Regions from separate parts of the Anabaena sp. AL09 genome, predicted to be linked through region 1. Evidence: predicted binding sites of a transcription regulator. Region 1 holds the regulator's gene; each other region holds the start of a gene.
What was found. Region 1 encodes NtcA, which controls nitrogen genes in cyanobacteria. Its sites were predicted from a motif close to TNTGTANNNNNNNNTACANA; they were not measured.

Region 1 (7,235 bases):
CGGAAAAAGTTGTTTTAAATTCTTCCTGCTTTTTTTCATTATTTTCTTTTACTATGCCTTGCAGGTTTAATTGTTCCAGCCTAAGTGCATAAACTGGTGTAGCGTGTTTTTGTGATAGAGCAATTAAACTATTAAAGTCAGAAATTTTGGTCATCGTAAAACTACCATTCATACCCTGTTCAGGATAAACTTGATTAGGTAATAATAAATTATTTTTCTCCAGAACCGGTTTTAACTTATTCGTAACTGTATTCTCTACTTTTTCTATCCATGTTTGAAATGCTTTTGTTTCTTTACCATTCCTAATTCTATAATTTTGAACTATAGTTCCTAAAAATTTCAACTTAAATTGAGGAAATGGATAAGTAGCTTCCTTTAATATGGGGTTTGCGCTGGCCATTCTTGCCCAAGCACACCATTTTGGTAATATTCTAGATAGAGAATCAATTGCCATCACAGAAAAGAAATCAGCAGTCGTAGGTACTAAGAAAAAGTCACTTGTCACCAGTAAGTTTTGATTGATAGATCCTAAACTTGGACTCATATCAATTAAAATGTAGTCAGCATTAAATTTATTAGCAGTCTTTTCCAAAAGATCAGAAATTGCACCGGGCAAATTTTTGAGTGTGTGAATTGAACCACTTAGTTCTTGGGCAATACCTAATGTTACTTCGTATTCACCAAAGCCCACATGACCAGGTAACAAAAATAGACCTTCTTGACCTTCTATCTGAATACAATCTACAGCTTCAATAGCTCGTGGTTGTGACTCAAAAGCAGGAGCTAACCCACTCTTAATATTAGAATGTCTGTTGTAAATGGTTTCTATTCTTGCCTCATCGTCTTCTGTTTCTTCTTTTAGAGCCATCCCTGTAAGATTACATTGGGGATCTGTATCTACAAGGATTACTCTCTTCCCCTTTGAGGCAAGCATCCAACCTAAGTTAAAAGTAGTGGTGGTTTTGCTAACACCACCTTTGTGATTAAATAAGGCAATTTTTTGAACCATTGTAATTATTTTTATAAGGGTATTTTTGAAGAGTATATTATAATTATAGCAATTTTCAAATCAGTGAGGTACACCTTTACTTTTTTTGGCTACAGTATTGCAAAACATCAGCGATTTTCTCTAGTTCTTGAAAACTTTTATAATCTCTATATATCTTTAGACAGAAATAATGCAGAAAATTGCAGTTGGTAGTCGCAGTTACAGTTACTGGGGATCATCGGGTGTTAGCTTTACTGATGTAATGTAAAATTGTGGCGCAAATAAGCTCCTCAGCAGTTATGGCTCAGATATTAGATCCTCTACCACCAGAGCATTCGGGGAAGATTCTCTGTTGCTACGTCAATGCTACGAGTAAGATCCAGGTGACTCGTATCTCCAATATTCCCAATTGGTATTTTGAAAGGGTTGTATTTCCCGGACAAAGGCTGGTGTTTGAAGTTCTTCCAGAAGCACAAATGGAAGTTCATACTGGGATGATGGCCAGTGCTATTATATCAGATACGATTCCGTGCAATACCCTGATTATCCATGAACCTAGCAATGATCAGATAGAAGAGAACTCATCTCCAAGCATAAATTCTGGTAATGGTAATCCGATCAGGTCGGAAAATAATAAAAAAATTCTAGATACGACAAAATCTTTACAGAAATGTCCGGTAAGCGTAAAGCTCATTGATTAAAGAATCTCAGTGTCAAAAGACTCTGAGAGTGTCAAAAGCCGTTGAATTGGCATCTATTGATTAAAAACACAATACTGCTAAACATTAGGGTTGCAGCAATTCAGCAACCTTTTTTATTTGGGGTGGACTAATTAGGGCTTGCTAACATATCTTGTTTTTATTAGTTTGTAAAATTAAGCTATTTTTGGTACATAAAATAAGTAGCCTACTTGACACTCCCCGGTCTAAAGACACGGGGATTCTTGGTTCAACGAGACCACTTAAACCAGACTCCTTGCGTTATCTAGTCCAAGACATTAACCCCTAAAAATCCTAAAAATTTTTAGGGGTTAATTCCGGGGTTTTCAGCCTATTTTCTTATAATTGTCCTTTATCCCATCCGTGACATCAAACAAGCGTGAGTGCTAAACGTCTGCCAGAAACTACTGCTTATGTGAAAATTACCCGCCAATCTTGGCCACAAGGCTTTCTTGAAGGTGAAGTTAGCGCCGGTAATTTTCAGTGGCATTTCCAGTGGCATTTCCGCCGGGGAGAACTTTCTGTAAAGCCTTCCCAAGGTCGTGCTTTAATCAAAGAACCTCTAGGGCGGTTTTTAGAACAACAGGACTATCAGTTAGAACCTGGGGGGGATTATGCTTTTACAATTCGGGCTGAATTGTAAATTAGTTGTCAGTTAGTCGGTTGAGATATCGTTCAATCAGGAGAATGGCTACAATGTCATCTATTGGCCTGGGCGGTTGACGCAAACCCTTGGGTAATAGTTTGATGATGCCTTGGGGTGGATACATCTGCCAGTAGCGATCGCGTGCCTGTAAAGTGGAATAACGTTCATCAACCAAAATGATATTGGTGGGTTTACTTAATTCTTGATTAAGTTGCTGTTTCCACTTTTTAGCTGTTGTTTGATCTCCCATGACAATTAAGGACACTGGGAATCTTTGCAGTTGTGTTTCAATATTAGCGATCGCCTCATTTGCCAATACAACTTGATGATAGAATATTTGCCTATCCAATCCCATCACGGCAATCCCACATTTATCACGACCAGGATCAAATCCTAAAATTACAGGTTGTGTATTAGTCATTGGTCAGTTGTCATTGGTCATTGGTCATTGGTCATTGGTCATTGGTCATTGGTCATTGGTCATTGGTCATTGGTCATTGGTCATTGGTCATTGGTCATTGATTGGTCAGTTGTTATGGGTAAATTAATTCTTTTTCCCTATTACCTATTACCTATTACCTATTACCTATTACCTATTACCTATTACCTATTACCTCACGTACTAAAAAGAATTTGTCCATTCAAAATGGCTACTAATTTGACTCTCAACGGACCCACAGTATAAGTATTTCCTGCGGCTACGGCTTTAATTTCTACTTCCTGTTCCGTCTGCTGTAGTTGGGTAACAAAGCGCAGAAAAGTGCCTTCTATTTGGACACTTTCGACAATTCCCGCGTTCCGGGCGCGAAATTGAGAAGCGGAAATTAGTAAATCTAGGCGTTGACGCATTTGTTCAGATGTCATATTTTTTAAATCCGCTGTAGTACTAGCCAGCACTTCACCTGATGAAAATACGAGTTGATTTCTCGCTGCGTCTGCAAAGAATTCTATTTGCTTTTCACCTCTGACATAATTACCTGCGGAGAAAATTCGCACTACATATTCTCGACCATCTTTAATTTGTGCAATTAACTGCTCAACTTTATCTTTGGTAACACGGAGTATCTCTTTATTTACTGGTGTACCACCAGGTTCAGTTAACTGAATATTGGCATTGCGGTTAGCTTCCTGGAGAATTTGCATAATTGCCTGATGTGCCGCATCAGGCTTGTCCACAGTAATTAACCCTGCGGCTATTACTTGACCTTTCACTAAAGCTAGTTTACCCAAGCGGAGGTCACGGTAGGACTGATAGTATTTTTCTAGTCTGGCTACTTCCTGCTCTAAAAATTGTTGTTGTTTCTCTAATTCTTTCAAGCGAGATTCTCTAGTAATAATAACTTCTTCCCGCTGTTTAATTTCGAGATTACGATTTTGAATAAGTTTATCTAATTTAGTAATTTTGCGATCGCGTTTTTCAATCACCGTCTTTGCTTCATCAATAGCTTCTTTAGCTTGGGCGTATAATCTTTTTCGTTCCGTTTTTAACTCTTCCACCGCCGTTTGTAATGTTTGTCGCTGATTGTAAAGAGTTTGTAATTCATTTCTAGCTTGTTGATACTGAATCACAATTCCACCAAGACGACTTTGAGTTTGATTAAGTCGGGTTTGAGTTTTAGCTTGCTGGTTCAGAGTGCGATTGAGTTGGGCTTGTGTAGCCTTTTGTTTAGTATTTGCCGCCTGTAATGATTTATTAATTTTCTGTAATTCTTGTTGCGCCTGACTTTGTTCTTGTCTGGCTTGATTTAACTCACTCTCTACCTGGCTTTTTTGCGCCTCTGCGGTTTTTAGTTGTTCCCGCTTGTTCCCCAAATCTCTTTGAATATCCTCTAACTCAAATACGCCCTTTCGCAATCCGCCATCAGCCGCAAATAGGATTGCCAAAGTTGATGCAGAAATTAGACCACCTGTAAAAATAGTGACAATTACAGCAGTTTTTTTCGGACGTAAATTAAAAAGTGAGAGACGGGCTTTGCCAACTCGTGTGCCGATGCGATCGCCCACGGTGGCAATTACGCCTCCCAAAATGAGAATTGCTGCAATCAGAATGTAACCGGTGGTCATTTTTAGCTACCGTAATGCTGACTGATCCAGCCTACTATGTTTAACCATTGTCTGTGGGTAAATGGAGTTAGGCAAAAGTAGAAATTATCCAATTTTGAGATCTTCCTCCAAATTAACGGTTGAATCTCTACGGTAGTTGTTCTGCTTGGACAGATCCCAAGACCGCACTACCTCAACAATAGAACCCGTGCCAACTCCATTCCCCCATAATTTCTAAGTAAATTGCTTACTTAAAGCAACAGGTTTATGCACAGTAATCTTCTTTTTATGGATTGTAATCATTTTCTTCTCGCGTAAATCTCCCAGCAGTCTAGTGACTGTCACGCGAGTAGAGCCAATTGCTTCAGCGATCGCCTGATGGGATAACTTCAGATCAATGGTAATGCCATCAGCGCAAGGAACGCCAAAATCTCGACAAAGAATTAACAAGAAACTAATTAACCTTGAACCCATATCCCGGTGAGCAAGAGTTTCAATCATCATCTCCGTCTGAAGAATCCGCGAAGAAAGACCTCGCAGCATTAACATGGATAATTCTGGATTTTCCTTCAGTGCCTGTTCGACTTGTTCAATTGGGGCTGAAAGTAATTCTACAGTGGTAAATGCCACTGCATGATAAAATCGATCAGACTTATTCCCTGTCAGCAACGACAGCACGCCAAAAACGCTATTCTCCCTGAGCAGAGCTACCGTTATTTCTTCTCCTGCCTCATAGACTCTCGACAGTTTTACAGCACCCTTGAGAAGAAAATAAACTCGTTCGGCAGGATCTCCCGGAAAGAAGATCGTCTTATTCCGTTCAAATGTTTCCACAACTGGAGGAAAAGCCCCCGTTGCCATTTGACGAAAAACATTTGCTAGGGCTTTATCTTGTGTCACTATCATTTTCTCCCTTCCCCTACCCAATGCCAGAAAAACAAAAACTAATTACCTAAGAATACACCTGAAAAATCAATAGATCATCATTAAATTTTCTGTTTTTTCCTATACTCAAACGCGGAATTCCTAGTTTTTCGTTTATAATGATACATAATTGTTGTTCCGGTTAGCTAGTAATTATTGATAAGTAGTTTCACTAATTATAGTCTATAGGTTTTGCCTCTAAAAATTGCCAATTTCTTGAGAATTTTTGTGAACATGGTCATGGTTTTTTGGGGGCTTACTGCTTATGCTTGGAGTATTTTGGAAAATCTCTAGCCCAACACAGTCAAACTAGACTCAGATTCTAGTATGCTCCTAATGATGAATTACATTAGCAATGTTTATGCTGAATCTATCTGGAAAAAATGCCCTAGTTACAGGTATTGCCAACAACCGTTCTATCGCTTGGGGAATTGCCCAACAACTGCACAAAGCCGGGGCTAATTTGGGCATTACCTACTTGCCAGATGACAAGGGTAAAATGGAAAAAAAAGTTTCTGAATTGGTAGAACCGCTCAGTCCTAGCCTATTTTTGCCCTGCAATGTTGAAAATGACGAGCAAATTCAATCTACTTTTGAAACCATCCGGCAAGAATGGGGGAAAATAGATATTTTAGTGCATTGTTTAGCCTTTGCAAAAAAAGAAGATTTGACTGGAGGTTTTAGTCAAACTTCTCGTTCTGGTTTCAATACAGCTTTGGAAGTTAGCACTTATTCACTTGTACAGTTAAGCGGTGCAGCCAAACCTTTGATGACTCAAGGCGGAAGTATTATTACTCTTACATATTTAGGAGCAGTTAGAGCAATTCCTAACTATAATGTCATGGGTGTGGCTAAAGCTGGTTTAGAAGCCAGTGTTCGTTACTTGGCCGCAGAACTCGGTCCTGAAAATATTCGCGTCAATGGCATTTCTGCAGGTCCCATTCGCACCTTAGCATCTTCAGCCGTGGGTGGTATTCTAGATATGATTCATCATGTTGAAAAAGTCGCCCCTCTCCGTCGCACCGTTACTCAATTAGAAGTAGGTAATACTGCGGCTTTCTTGTGCAGTGATTTAGCCAGCGGTATTACTGGACAAATCCTGTATGTAGATGCAGGTTATGAAATTATGGGAATGTAGGGAATGTAGGGAATGTGGGGGATGTGGGGGATGTGGGGGATGTGGGGGATGTGGGGGATGTGGGGGATGTGGGGGATGTGGGGGATGTAGGGAGAAAGAATTTTTCCAATGACAACTGACAACTGACAACTGACAACTGACAACTAACAACTGTACGGGCGAAGCATTTGGAGAACTATTTTTGGCAATGACCGACAATTTATCTTCCAAATGCTTCGCCCCTACTAACAACTGACAACTGTACGGGCGAAGCATTTGGAGAACTATTTTTGGCAATGACCGATAATTAATTTATCTTCCAAATGCTTCGCCCCTACTGACAACTGACAACTGACAACTAACAACTGACAAATGACTAACAAACAAACTTCTCGGATAGCTTCAGTTCACCGCACTACTGGGGAAACAGATATTTATGTTACTATCAATCTTGATGGTACAGGGATATGTAAAGTTTCTACAGGTATTCCTTTTTTAGATCATATGCTCCATCAAATTGCTTCCCATGGGCTTTTTGATTTGGATATTCAAGCTCAAGGTGATTGGGAAATTGATGATCACCACACTAACGAAGATGTGGGAATTACTTTAGGACAGGCTTTATTTCAAGCTTTGGGGAATAAAAAGGGAATTGTCCGCTTTGGGAATTTTCTTGCACCTCTAGATGAAGCTTTGGTACAAGTTGCTTTAGACTTTTCTGGTAGACCGCATCTTAGTTATGGTTTAGAAATTCCTACTCAACGGGTGGGAACTTATGATACCCAGCTAGTGCGGGAG
Region 2 (7,235 bases), on a different contig from region 1:
TGTGGGTGTAGTTGTGGGGGTTACTGCTACTGTGGGCGTGGGGATAGAAGTGCTGGACTCAACCTCTGGGTTGACTTGAGGTGGACTGACTTGAGGTGCAGGAATTAAGCTAAAAGCCAATGCAGCTACGGCTAGACTGGATACGCCCATGGTGGCCGGGATTGCCTGTTTGAGTAAGGTTTGATTTGAACCACTATAACTGCGATTAACTGGGTGTAGTTCTAGGGATAATTCTGGTAAAGTCTGGCTGTCAGCAAAAAACTGATCTACGGCTTCAACTAAATCAAATAATTGGACTGTGTTCAGGACAATTTGAATGGGTTGTCCTTCGCTGGTGTTTCCCCCCAGGTTGTCTCCTGTGATTTCGGTGTGAACAGTTAATCTGTGGCTGTTGCTGTTAATTTTTTGTAATTCAACTAACTCTGAATTATGATTCTGAACTTGAGGGTTGGGGATATTGCTTAAAACTTCTTGGGCGTAGGCGCTGACTGCTCTAACTAAGCTTTCAAAAAATTCCCTGCCACCAACAATGGGTTGAGTATAACTAGATATATAGCATTCTGCATTCACTAATATAGATAGTTGGGGACGCAGTTCTTGAAAGTTAGCAGTCTGTGTTATGTCACTTAACCCCTCTAGGAGCAGGGTACAATTAGGCAAACTATATTTACGTTGGATATTCATTTCTATTTATTCTACCTCACCGTCAAAAAGAGAAATCCAGTACCGTTGCATTCCCGCTGTACCTGTACAAAATAGTAATTTTCCTAATAAGTCTATAGCTAGTTCATCTAATTTTTCATCAGAAGTTAATGCTAGGACACCGGAACGACGGGAATTCATTCGACTTTTAAAATGCGCTCTAAACCTTTCTAGGTAATTAGCTAATCTTAAATTTTGTTCTGGGGGAATCTGCTTCTCAGCCAATTGTTGATATATGGTTAGTAGTTGGCGGATCACAACTGTTAAGCGTCGAGAAATGTAGCAGGCAACAACTACTAACGCTTTGGCTTCTAAAATAGCTAAAGGCCGGCGACTATGCGCTCTCCGCATGGGGTTAGATGCTCGCATCCGCCATAAGTTTACCCGATTTTTGATGATCCCTTGGAGGTCTAATTCTTCAGCAAAGGACAAAATGGCTTCAGAACCGCCTATTTCTAAGGCTTCAATGGCTAGTAACATCAAATCTATTTGCAATCTAGTTCTGGCTGGACATACCTGACCAGCGATCGCTGGATCTGGTAAAGTATCCAAAATCATGGGCATTCCCTGAGCTTTTGGGATGTTTAAAGATGTGACACTAGCAGAGACGTTCATTCTATCAAATACCTTATACGTTTCCAATAAACTGATTTACTTATCCGTCCACCGCTAATTGCTGGCGCGATATGGCAGTTCAATTATATACATTACTTAGTTTTTCTACCCAAATATTTGCATATACATTAAATTTTCAAATTCTTGGTGATCGTCAATGACATTATAGGGTAGGATTTGGCAGAGATTAGGAAAATTTTCGCTTCTTGCCCTTTGTTTCTTCATTGACCACTAACTACTTACGTAAATAATATGGATTTAAAATCTCTGATTCGTGATATACCGGATTTTCCTAAGCCGGGAATTTTATTTCGAGATGTCACTACTCTATTAAGCGACCCGGACGGATTGCGTTATACTATTGATTTTTTAGCACAAAAATGTTCTGAAATTGAACTTCAAGTAGATTATATTATTGGTATGGAGTCAAGAGGGTTCATTTTTGGTGCGCCTGTTGCTTATAAATTAGGTGCTGGTTTTATTCCTGTTCGGAAAAAAGGGAAATTACCGGCAGCAGTTCACTCAATTGAATATCAACTAGAGTATGGTACAGATACATTAGAAGTACATCAAGATGCTTTAGTGCCAGGTAGCAAAGTTTTAATTGTGGATGATTTGATTGCTACTGGTGGTACTGCCAGTGCAACAGCTAAGTTGGTACAAAAGATTGACTGTGAACTGATAGGGTTTGGGTTTATCATCGAACTAATGGATTTGCAAGGACGGAAACATTTACCTGATGTCCCTATTATCTCACTGGTTCAATATTAGAAAACATAATTGACAACTGACTAATGACTAATGACTAATGACAAATACAAAAATTTCCTTGGATATAAGTCGAGACTTGCTAATTAGGCGAGTTACGGATGAAACTTTTATTTATGTGATAAAACGGCTTTTACAGGCGCTATTGACGATTTTTTTAGCGTCTGCTTTGTCATTTTTTATTATGAAGTTGTCTCCGGGAGATTATGTAGATACCCTGCGGCAAAATCCGAAAATTTCACCAGAACGGATTGAAGAAATTAGACGACAATTTGGTTTAGATAAATCTTGGCCACAACAGTTTGGATTTTGGTTAAAGCAAATTTTGACAAGGGGTGATTTTGGTACAAGTTTTGTTTATCAACGTTCTGTATCATCGCTGCTATGGGAAAGAGTTCCAGCCACGTTGTTATTAGCGATCGCTTCTTTAATTATCACATGGGCGATCGCCATTCCTTTAGGTATTCTCGCTGCTGTGAAACAAAATCGCCGAACTGACCAAGTTTTACAGATAGTCAGTTATGCTGGTCAAGGTATTCCCAGTTTTATTACTGTCTTATTTCTACTATTCTTTGCTCAACTGACTACTCCACTTTTTCCGGTGGGTAATATGACCAGTATTAATCATGCAGACCTGACATGGTTAGGTAAAATTCTCGATATCGCTTGGCATTCAGTTTTACCACTAATTGCTTTAAGTATTACCAGTTTTGCGGGTTTGCAACGAATTATGCGTGGTCAATTATTGGATGTTTTACGCCAAGATTATATTCAAACTGCTCGCGCTAAAGGACTTCCAGAAAATCGGGTGATTTATGTTCATGCTTTGCGAAATGCTATTAATCCGTTAATTACTTTATTGGGTTTTGAATTAGCAGGTTTGTTAGGTGGTGCATTTATTACGGAGAATTTCTTTAACTGGCCGGGTTTAGGAAAGTTAACTTTACAAGCTGTTTTAGCTAAAGACCAATATTTGGTAATGGCGAGTTTAGTAATGAGTGCAGTATTATTGATTATTGGTAATTTAATTGCTGACTTAATTTTAAAAGCAGCAGATCCTCGAATTAAGCTAGAAGATTTGAATTAGTTAGTTGTCAGTTGTTAGTTGTCAGTTGTTAGTTGTCAGTTGTTAGTTGTCAGTTGTTAGTTGTCAAATGGTTTATTATATTATTCGTTCAAGAACAGATGGTAAATATCTCACAGCCCGTGTTGATGATGCTAAATCAGGATATTTATTATTATTTAAAGAAGATTTCGAGGCTTTGAGTTATCTCAATACTCATGCTGCTGATTTAGCCAGCCAGTTGACTGTAGAATCTCTTGCTAGTTCCCAAATAGGTAGTTTAATCAAACGTTGGAGTTTTGCTGGTGTAGGCATTGTTAATGATCCTTTATTACCAGAAGTTGAGTTTTTACAGCATATTTAAAGCATAAAAGATTTGGATTTAATGTAGGGGTAGCGCCCCCGTGCCTACCCCGGTATTTGGGGCAACCACAGGGGGTTGTCCCCCTACAAAATTAATTGGTTTAGGAATTTTTAAAATGTTCAATTAATTTTGCCCGACTACTTATATCACTTTTCACCTACAGTCCACCAGGCCAAAGCATAAGGTTGAGTAGATTCATTTACCTGCTTCTTAAATTGCACCCGAATTTTATAATTCCCACTAGTAGGAACTGGACAAAAAATATGTTCCACACTATCAACCTCACTCACAGAATCACAAACCACAACTTCATTATTTTTCCCATTTTCCTTAACTAAATAAACATCAAGATTATTTAATCCTTTATCTATAAATGTTTCCCCTATATCATATTCCTGATTATTATTTTTATCATTTAACTCCACCAAACGATCCCAAATTAAAGTAATAGCCACAAAACTATTTTGTTTCAAACCTTTTTGCAAAGCATATTCCCTAGAAGAATTAGCATTAACAATACCATAATCCCAACCAATAGGCGCAACAGTTGCATTAGGTTTCCATTCACCACCATTCAATTGTTGATAGGCTCGAAAGGCATTTAAATGACCTGCTCCCATTTGAGCATCTAGGGGAATTTTAGGATTTTTATAAGCGTCCGTTGCTAACCAATCTTGATTTTGTTTATCAATTAAAGTCCTCGTCATTCCCAACCGTAAACCATCACCACTGTCCTTTATTTTGTCCGCCGAATTGAGTAATATTGCTTTCATGACTTGATGACGACGAGCATCAATAGTCCAATTTCGTTGTTTAGTTCGTAATTGTCTATCCACAAATTCCTGTAATAATGCCACCGTAGCCGTAACTTGTGGGGCGGCAAAACTCGTACCTGTAGATTTATTTAACTTACCATCAGGATTAATTACAGGAATATTAGTCCCAGGAGCAACTATATTAATTGTACTTCTCCCCCCAATATTAAATTCTTTCCCAGCTAAACGATTTTCTATACCTTGATTAATACTAGCCAAATTAGAAACGTGAACTTTATTAAAAATTCCCTCGCGTTCTGAGGAAAAAGCCACATTAATTGCGTTAAAATTATCTGTAGGAATGGGAATCCCGCCTTTGCCTTGATTGCCAGCAATGGCATATACAACATCATGAACCCGGCTAGACCAGTCAATACATAATGTTAGTAAAGCATTACCATCTAACATAGCTTCTGGTCGGGGATCACGTTCCAGAGGTTCACCAAAACTAAAATTAATCGCCCGCACATCACCACCATTTTGTAATGCAATGTGTTGTGCTGATAAACACTCCTCTGGTTGACCGATTTTTTTTGTAGATCCGACAGCAGAAGAATATAATCGAGCATTTGGTGCTACACCAGGAAAAGCCTTATCTTGACTCACCATGACACCAGAAACATTATAGGCATGAGGATCAACACCAACATTCGACTTGGCGGGAACATTGCGTGAAAACACTGCAAATGGAGATACAGCCCGACTTTTAGATACGGCTTTATCCCAGCCAAACATCCCCGGACGACCAATTTCCACTTGACCAATAGCAATTTTCCGCCCAGTCAAATTGTAAGGAGCTTGATGTAGTTTCAGCGCATCAATGCCATTAGCACCTAAAAAATTGGCAACCTTGACACCTGCAAGGACTGGTAAAGTCAAGCCAGAAAAACCTAAACTCCAAAAAAGTATCCAATTTTTGTGCATATTTTGAGGGAAGAGGGGGAAGTTTTCTGAAAAATTTGAGTTTTGAATTAATTTTTAATAATTTCTCCATATTTTGTTACAATGCCTACAGACGAAGACGCTTAAAACCCACTAGCCATGACCCAAAATTCATCTCAAAAACCTATAGTTATCGCTCCTTCTATCCTATCAGCAGATTTTAGTCGTCTGGGTGACGATATTCGCGCCGTAGACAAAGCGGGAGCAGATTGGATTCACGTTGATGTAATGGATGGACGTTTTGTTCCTAATATTACAATAGGTCCTCTGATTGTGGAGGCGATTCGTCCAGTTACCACCAAACCGCTGGATGTCCACTTGATGATTGTGGAACCAGAAAAGTATGTAGAAGGTTTTGCTAAAGCTGGTGCTGATATTATTTCTGTCCACGCAGAACATAACGCATCTCCTCACCTCCACCGCACCCTCGGACAAATCAGAGAACTCGGTAAGAAAGCTGGGGTTGTACTCAATCCGGGTACACCTTTGGAGTTAATTGAATATGTCTTAGAATTGTGCGATTTGGTGCTAATTATGAGCGTTAACCCCGGTTTCGGTGGTCAAAGCTTTATTCCTAGCGTAGTTCCTAAAATCCGCAAATTGCGTCAAATGTGCGATGAACGCGGTTTAGATCCTTGGATTGAAGTTGACGGGGGACTAAAAGCTAATAATACTTGGCAAGTTTTGGAAGCTGGTGCTAATGCTATTGTAGCGGGTTCGGCTGTTTTCAATGCTCCTGATTATGCTGAGGCGATTACCAATATCCGTAACAGTAAGCGTCCGAGTCCAGAATTAGCTGCTGTTTAATTTAATACTTGTGATTAATTGAAAGCTAGATCCTCGATTTCTTTGGGAAGTCGGGGATTTATTTTTAACGAATTGACAGAGTTTTAGATTACCTGATCAAGCAATCAGGTGTCAGAGTGAAGGTTAGGGAGTGGCGATCGCAAATTTCACAACCAAAACGGTTAACATTAGATTCCCGACTTCTTTTTTAAACTTGTCAATAAATTATCAATTTATTACAGAAGTCGGGGATCTCACATTACAGTTTCCTACCCTTACAAAGAAAAGAATCAAGAATTTTTCTAATCCATCTATTTGCATTCTACAATCTAATTTAATTTTGGGTATTGACATCTCGATTAGGACAAGATATTATATGATAGGGATAATATTGTTGACAAACTCATGATCATCCGTTACAATTAGATCATGGGAAAAAATTAAAATTTTACATCCATAGATAAAGTTAATGTCAGCATAAACTCACCACAGTTTTGCTGACACCTGCTCTATCAAAATCTAACTGATGGTCTATATCAGTCACTCACATTTCTTTTTTGTTTAAAACGGAGGAGTCTATCTCATGATGACACAAAATACCGAATATTTGCAACCACTTCATTTTGCAACTGGCAATGTTGAAGTTTCGCAATATCGAGGGATCACTACAGTCAAGGTAGAATGGCGACAATATTTGACTGCTACAGAGATAGCCCACAATCATCTTAGTCCAATAACTGGAGAAAAATGGACTCATCGGCGTGTTAATAAAATGCTGGAAGTTATGAAGTACCAGCAAAAGCCTTATGGCCACTGGCAACCCACTATTAAAGGTCAGCATTATGCAGACTTCAGTAGTCCAGTTCTCAAATGGAGTCCAGAAGTCATCAACTTAATCTTGCAACAACTACCTCAGCAGTTGAGTTTAGCTGTTTAAAGCATATTTTTGAAGCTTGATTTTGTTTCATATTCTCCTTTATGAGACTTACCATTTACGTAAGTCTCTGATGGGGATATATTGACACACGCTTAATTATCACCCCTAGTCCGTAGAGTAGGTTAAGCGCATTTATGCTAAGATGCCATTACTATACTCTGTAAGGAGTTTTCTGTATGGCTAACGTTACTTACGATGAAATTTTTGGAGCAGTATTAACTTTACCTCCTCTATACAGAGCGA
Region 3 (7,235 bases), on a different contig from region 1:
TGAAATTTTCGTTGTCCTGGGTTTACCGTTCTTATCGTTGGAACAATTTGAAAAAGAAAAGGCACAGTTAACTAGCTTGGTAACTGGACCTCATGTATTGAATTTCCGAGGTGAATCCATAGCTTTGAATATTAGCAAAGTCTGGGTAATGCCCGAAGGCTATGGTAGTTTGCTGTGGTCAGAAACTCAACCTAATAAAGGCACAGCAGTTCCCGATTTTACGAAAATATCTGTGGGGATTGTTGATATTGGCCACCAAACCATTGATATGATCATGGTGGATAATTTCCGCTTTGCCAGGGCTGCTTCTAAGAGTGAAGACTTTGGTATGAGCAAGTTTTATGAACTGGTAGCTGCGGAAGTACAGGGTGCTGATAGTCAATCTTTGGCACTGATTTCTGCGGTTAATAAGCCTAAAGGCGATCGCTTTTATCGTCCTAAAGGTGCTAGTAAACCTACCAATTTAGATGATTTTCTGCCTAACCTCAAAGAACAGTTTTCACGGGAAATTTGCTCTCGTGTGTTAGCGTGGTTGCCAGAGCGGGTAACTGATGTGATTATTACAGGTGGTGGTGGAGAATTTTTCTGGGAAGATGTCCAACGTCTGCTCAAAGAAGCTCAAATCAACGCTTACTTAGCTGCACCTTCTCGCCAGGCTAATGCTTTGGGGCAGTATATTTATGGAGAAGCGCAATTATCTGCTGCTGTTCGTGCTAGGTCATAAAACCGATGTTCCAATGGTCAAAAAAGGTAGTTAAATCCGTTACGTTCAATCCAGAAATTGCTGATGAGAGCTTGTTAGCGCAGGTGGAAAACTACTTAGAGACACAGCCAGATAAAACTTTCAGTGACCTGTGCAAAGAGGCTCTTTGGAACTTTTTGTGTGTCCCAGAACCTGTACAACTAACTTCTAAGATAGCAAATGTAACCACGGTTGAACAAAAAATCGGTGAGATCCAAAATCAAATAGCTGGTTTTGAAGAACGTTTTTTCGCTAAAGAGTCTCATCGTTTGGAGTCTATGGAAAGTCAAATGTTGCAACTTACTCAACAAGTAGCAAAGTTGACAATCATCCTGAATCAGGAACCACTTACTTGTATTCCTTCTGATAGCGTTAGCGTGGCACCAGCCATGGCACCAGCCATACCTCAAGAAGTAGACCCTGTAATTAGTCGTATTGGTCAGTTTCTTGATGATTTCTAAGAAAAAACCGGGAAGAACCTAGTTTTTACTTGGAGAAAAATTCTTAACTAAACTACCATGATTCCCACCCATAAGCCATTTCGGCATTATTGGTGGGATATTTTGTTTATTTGACCACAAAGATGTAGATAGGGCTTGCTGAAAGTAGTAAATAGAAATTTTTGGCTTTGCTTAGAGGATGTTTGAAAAGTATCAGAATTAATCGAGATCCCCCCAACCCCCCTTACAAAGGGGGGCTAAATTCCTCAAAGTCTCCCTTTTCAACGGGGATTTAGGGGGATAAGATCCCACGCGAAAAAGGTTTCAAACACCCTCTTAGAAAGATTGGAAAACTTTCGTCGCATTTGTTAAAAAAATTCTCAGAGAATTTGCAGAAAACTATCTAATTAATTTTGTCTGATTACTTATCAATAATCATCAGTCACATCTGCGGAATGTCCTTTGGTAGATAAACTTAGAGGTTGTTTGAAAAGTATTATATGAAACCCATAATCTCCAAAAACCTAACCCCACTCCCCCCCTTCCCTACAAGGGAATGGGGGTTTTAAAGCCTCTCTCCTGGTAGGGGAGAGGTTTGGAGAGGGGTTTGTTTACACATTAAAAACTTTTAAAACATCCTCTTATACAAATTCTATAAATGTATCAAAAGTATTGCAATTCATTGAACATGGTTGTTCGCTTTTATTCATAATTAATAAAAACTTATCCCCAATTTAAAAATCTATGATATAAAAGTAAATAAAACTTAATTGTTATTCATCCAAATGCTAAATGACTCCTCTACCTTACCCAAATTCAAAGATTTACTAACCCAAAAAATTCTCTTAGGTAACGAACCTAGTGCTGAGTTAATAGCAATTCTTACCATCTATTTTGTTCAAGGCATCTTGGCATTATCCCGTTTAGCTGTTAGCTTTTTTCTCAAAGATGAATTACTATTAAGTCCAGTGCAGATGTCAGTAATCGTGGGCATCAGTACCATACCTTGGATGACTAAGGCATTATATGGTTTTATTTCTGATAGTTTACCATTATTTGGCTACCATAGAAAGCCTTATATAGTCCTATCTGGAATTTTGGGAAGTGCGGCTTTGGTATGTTTAGGAACAACAGTTCATACTAGCACAACAGCCACAATTATGATTGTACTTTCTTCTCTCTCTGTAGCTATTAGTGATGTGATAGTTGATTCCATAGTAGTTGAAAGAGCTAGAAGTGAATCAGAAGCCAAAATAGGTTCTTTACAATCTCTTTGTTGGGGTAGTTCAGCTATAGGTGGCTTGTGTACAGCTTACCTTAGCGGCTTACTTTTAGAATATTTTACCAACCGTACAGTATTTTTAATAACAGCATTATTCCCGCTAATTATCTCATGTGTAGCTTGGTTAATTTCCGAAAAACCTATTAATAAAGATGATAAAAAAAGCAATAACACAAAATATCAATTAGGACAAATACGCCAAGCTATTACGCAGAAAGCAATTTGGCTACCAACAGCATTTATATTTGTTTGGCACGCTACACCAAATGCCGAATCAGCATTTTTCTATTTTACAACTAACGAACTACAATTTCAACCAGAATTTTTAGGGCGAGTTCGGTTAGTCACCAGTTTTGCTTCCTTAATTGGAGTTTGGGCTTTTCAACGTTACCTGAAAACTATCCCCTTTAGAATTATGTTTAGTTGGGGGATTTTTCTATCCACAGCTTTAGGAATGACAACTTTATTATTAGTAACTCATACCAACAGACTTTTAGGAATAGATGATCATTGGTTCAGTTTAGGTGATAGTTTAATTATTACTGTGATTGGGCAAGTTTTATTTATGCCTATATTAGTATTATCAACAAAACTTTGTCCTCCCGGCATAGAGGCCACATTCTTTGCTTTAATAATGTCTGTATTTAATTTAGGAGGAACAGTTTCTTACGCATTAGGATCAATCATGATGAAATGGTTGGGAATCACAGAACATCAATTTGATTCATTATGGTTGTTAATCATTATTACTAACTGTAGCTCACTTATCCCAATATTTTTTATTAACTGGCTACCAGATGCTAAAATTGAGATTGAGCATAGTCAATCAATCTAGTTTTTCAGCATAGCAAACAAAAAATGCAAATATTAGAACCCCAAGATAGTCAAGTTTTAGAGAAATCCTATACCCTCAAAGACTGGCAAGGAGGATATGAATCTCTTACCGAAGAATATGACTATTGGATTGATGATATAGAAGGAGAAATTCCTCCAGAATTAGCAGGAACATTATTTAGGAACGGGGCTGGTTTATTAGATATCAACAAGGAAAGATTACATCATCCTTTTGATGGTGACGGAATGATTAGCCGCATTACATTTACCAATGGCCGCGCCCATTTTCGTAACCGATTTGTGCAAACAGCCGGTTATTTAGCAGAACAGAAAGCGGGTAAAATTCTTTATCGTGGTGTTTTTGGTACACAAAAACCTGGTGGTTGGTTAGCTAACATTTTTGATTTAAAAATTAAAAACATTGCTAATACAAATGTGATTTATTGGGGTAAAAAACTCTTAGCATTATGGGAAGCAGCCGAACCTTATTCACTTAATCCCCAAACCTTAGAAACATTAGGAAATGAATATTTTAACGGTGTTTTATCCAAAGGAGAAGCCTTTAGTGCCCACCCACGAATTGATCCAAATGGCACCTTAGTCAACTTTGCTATTAAACCGGGACTATCAACCACAATTACAATCTTTGAATTGAACACAAATGGGGAAATTACCAGCAAACAAAATCATAGCGTTCCTGGTTTTTGTTTTATTCATGATTTTGTAATTACAGAAAATTACTGTATCTTCTTTCAAAATCCTGTTGATTTTAACCCCATACCTTTTGCTTTGGGAATATCCAGCGCAGCCCAATGTATTAAATTTCAAAAAAATCAACCCACAAGAATTATTATTATCCCTCGCAAAACACAAAGTGAAAATGTCAAAGTTTTAGAAACCCAAGCCGGTTTTATTTTCCATCATGTTAATGCTTTTGAAGTGGGTAATGAAATTATCATTGATTCCATTTGCTATGAATCATTAACAGAAGTCGAACCCAATAGCGATTATCGAAAAACTGATTTTGATACAAATTCACCTCCCCAACTATGGCGATTTAATCTGAATTTATCAGAGAATAAAGTGCAAAATCAGTTAATAGATCCTCGTCCCACCGAATTTCCCACAATTCACCCGAATTACGTAGGTAAATCCTATCGTTATTTATATAGTGCTGCCGCTCATCAATCAACGGTGAATGCACCATTACAAGCCATTTTTAAGGTAGATTTAGAGTCAGGAAGAAAACAACTATGGAGTGCAGCACCGCGAGGTTTTATAGGGGAACCAATTTTTATTCCTCGTCCAAATTCCCAAACAGAAGATGATGGGTGGTTAATAGCGTTAGTTTATGATGCAGAACATCATCGTTCTGATGTAGTGATTTTAGATGCCCAAAACCTGCAAAAAGGTGCAATTGCTAAATTACACCTTAAACATCATATTCCTTATGGTTTACATGGGAGTTTTACACAAGAGACATTTATCGAAAATTTGGGTTGAGTCCATTTTAACTAGTAACCCTCAGATCCCCGACTTCTCTAAGAAGTCGGGGATATCGCGGAGTATCTTACAAAAAAAATAAAATTGTAACAAAAACTACAAAATTGATATCTTTTCTCAAAAAGAGGATAAGCTAACTATATCAATCCGGTTTACGAAGATACTGTGATGAGGAGTAAGTATTATGGTGACAACATCTCTCCCACTTATGGAAAATCATTCTCCGGCGCATATTTGCCCTTATGATCAAGCTTGTAGCTATTTAGAATGGGCGGCTAAAGAATTAAAATTAGATCAAGGTATCGTAGAAATACTCAGTCATCCACGAAAAGTTGTTACAGTTTCCATTCCCATAAAAATGGATAATGGCGAAATCCGGGTTTTCCCAGGACATCGGGTACAACATTCGGATATTTTAGGACCCTATAAAGGTGGGATTCGTTACCATGAAGCGGTGACATTACGGGAAGTATCCGCCCTAGCAATGCTGATGACGTGGAAATGTGCATTGTTAGGCATTCCCTATGGTGGTGGCAAAGGGGGAATTCCCATAGACCCCAAAAAGTTCAGTGTGGGGGAATTAGAACGGATTAGCCGCCGTTATATTAGTGAATTAATTAAGGACATTGGACCATCAGTAGATATACCCGCCCCAGACATGGGAACATCAGCGCGAGAAATGGCGTGGATGATGGATACTTACTCTGTCAATGTTGGTCATTCTGTACCTGGAGTAGTTACAGGTAAACCTTTATCTATTGGTGGCTCTCTAGGACGCGAAATGGCGACCGGACGTGGTGTCATGATTATTGTCCGTGAAGCACTTGCAGATCAGGGTAAATCCCTTGTGGGAGTAAGGGTAGCAATTCAAGGTTTCGGTAATGTGGGCGGGGCTGCGGCAGAATTACTACACCAAGAAGGAGCGAAAATTATCGCTGTTTCCAGTGGTGCGGGTGGTATATTTTCTGAAGCTGGCCTTGATATTTCCGCTGTCAAAGCCTACTCTGCTGCAAACCGCCGCAGTGTGGTGGGATTTCCCCAAGGGACACCCATAAGTAATGCAGATTTACTAACTTTACCTTGTGATGTCTTGATCCCCGCCGCTTTGGAAAACCAAATTACCGCAGAAAATGTTCATCAAATTCAAGCCAGATTTGTTGCAGAAGCTGCTAATGGTCCGGTGACTTTGGAAGCTAACCGCGTTCTAGAAGCCCAGGGAGTGACTGTGTTACCGGATATTTTAGCCAATGCTGGAGGTGTGGTGGTGAGTTATTTGGAATGGGTACAAGGTCTTTCTTACCTATTCTGGGACGAAGAACGAGTTAACCGGGAAATGGAACATTTGATGGTTCAGGCTTACCGCAAGGTGATTCATGAGTCGCAAGCACGGGGGGTAAATCTGCGATTAGCTGCTTATACTTTGGGTGTAGGTAGAGTCGCGCAAGCTTTGAATGATCGGGGTTTGTATCCTTAGTTGTATTTGTAATCTAGTTTAATTGGGGTGTGTTATGGCTTTAGCCTAACGCACCTTTTTTTCAACCCTTGTACGTCATCTACCAGTAATAGTTTTGCTGATTCCGTGACAATATCGCTACTGTGCAGCGTCTTTTAAACTACTTCACAGTCTAAATATTGCATTCAGTTTCCTTCTCAGAATTGCTTTTAGTAACTCAACTTTTGGAGGAGCTAGTTTAGGTAACAAAATGTCAGTAAAAGTATTACTTCCATCAAAATTTATACCTGCATCACCATCTATAGTAGCTTGAAGCGACATCTGCTTTTTACCATCTATACCAGTAAAATATTGCATGATCACTAGACTAATATTCCGTTGTGGATTGCTTGGTACATCGACAGTTTTTAGACGAGTAGTAAGTTCAATATTGCGAAGCAAGGCATCTTGAATAACCCAGATAGTTTGTCCATTCCATTCATGTGCTAATGCTGTCTTTGCAAACAATTGTGTCACCATGCGACCCCAAACTTGGCGCTTATTAATTCCTGGGCTGGTATGCTCAGAAACTAGCAAGGCATTACGAAATGCACTTCGCATATCTGTAGAATTTTCAGTATCAGAACCACTTGTACTAGCGGTCATAACTTCTAGAATAAAAGGATTATAAATATCTGGAATAAGAATTGAGACATCAGCTAGATTTTTCTTTATGTCTTGAAAATAGCCGCTCTTTTTTGCTACTTTAATAAGATCATCTAAATCTTCTTTAGTTGATCCTAAAAAACAACTTTGCTTCAATAATGAGTTCAAAGAAGTTTCAACTAATGGAGCTAAAACATAATCAAAATGATAGTTGATTTCCGCATCAGCTACTCGATGTTTTAAAGATACTTCTGCCCAAGCACCAATATCAGTTCCAGTCGGCAACCCTGCATGAATTAGTAGATCACGCTCGTATTGCTGCACAGCACGATTAAT

Region 2: a site for NtcA is predicted at 5,324-5,343, ahead of rpe (ribulose-phosphate 3-epimerase). Genes of this name have one in related genera too.
Region 3: a site for NtcA is predicted at 4,885-4,904, ahead of AN490_RS03945 (Glu/Leu/Phe/Val dehydrogenase). Genes of this name have one in related genera too.

The regions. Positions count from the first base shown of each region.
Region 1 covers NZ_LJOQ01000071.1:27,243-34,477, forward strand. Annotated here, with positions in the region: gene AN490_RS13685 (AAA family ATPase) at 1-1,009, opposite strand, end outside; gene AN490_RS13690 (DUF1830 domain-containing protein) at 1,288-1,689, shown strand; gene AN490_RS13695 (DUF3146 family protein) at 2,087-2,350, shown strand; gene AN490_RS13700 (pre-16S rRNA-processing nuclease YqgF) at 2,352-2,774, opposite strand; gene AN490_RS13705 (DUF3084 domain-containing protein) at 2,969-4,417, opposite strand; gene ntcA (global nitrogen regulator NtcA) at 4,631-5,302, opposite strand; gene fabI (enoyl-ACP reductase FabI) at 5,682-6,458, shown strand; gene AN490_RS13720 (hypothetical protein) at 6,393-6,713, opposite strand; gene hisB (imidazoleglycerol-phosphate dehydratase HisB) at 6,810-7,235, shown strand, end outside.
Region 2 covers NZ_LJOQ01000082.1:44,631-51,865, forward strand. Annotated here, with positions in the region: gene AN490_RS15810 (DUF4335 domain-containing protein) at 1-684, opposite strand, end outside; gene AN490_RS15815 (DUF3038 domain-containing protein) at 691-1,317, opposite strand; gene AN490_RS15820 (adenine phosphoribosyltransferase) at 1,570-2,088, shown strand; gene AN490_RS15825 (ABC transporter permease) at 2,126-3,172, shown strand; gene AN490_RS15830 (hypothetical protein) at 3,240-3,512, shown strand; gene AN490_RS15835 (S8 family serine peptidase) at 3,659-5,251, opposite strand; gene rpe (ribulose-phosphate 3-epimerase) at 5,369-6,076, shown strand; gene AN490_RS15845 (hypothetical protein) at 6,639-6,992, shown strand; gene AN490_RS15850 (addiction module protein) at 7,169-7,235, shown strand, end outside.
Region 3 covers NZ_LJOQ01000021.1:18,063-25,297, forward strand. Annotated here, with positions in the region: gene AN490_RS03925 (ParM/StbA family protein) at 1-724, shown strand, start outside; gene AN490_RS03930 (plasmid segregation centromere-binding protein ParR) at 730-1,203, shown strand; gene AN490_RS03935 (folate/biopterin family MFS transporter) at 1,968-3,299, shown strand; gene AN490_RS03940 (carotenoid oxygenase family protein) at 3,323-4,801, shown strand; gene AN490_RS03945 (Glu/Leu/Phe/Val dehydrogenase) at 4,986-6,275, shown strand; gene AN490_RS03950 (hypothetical protein) at 6,420-7,235, opposite strand, start outside.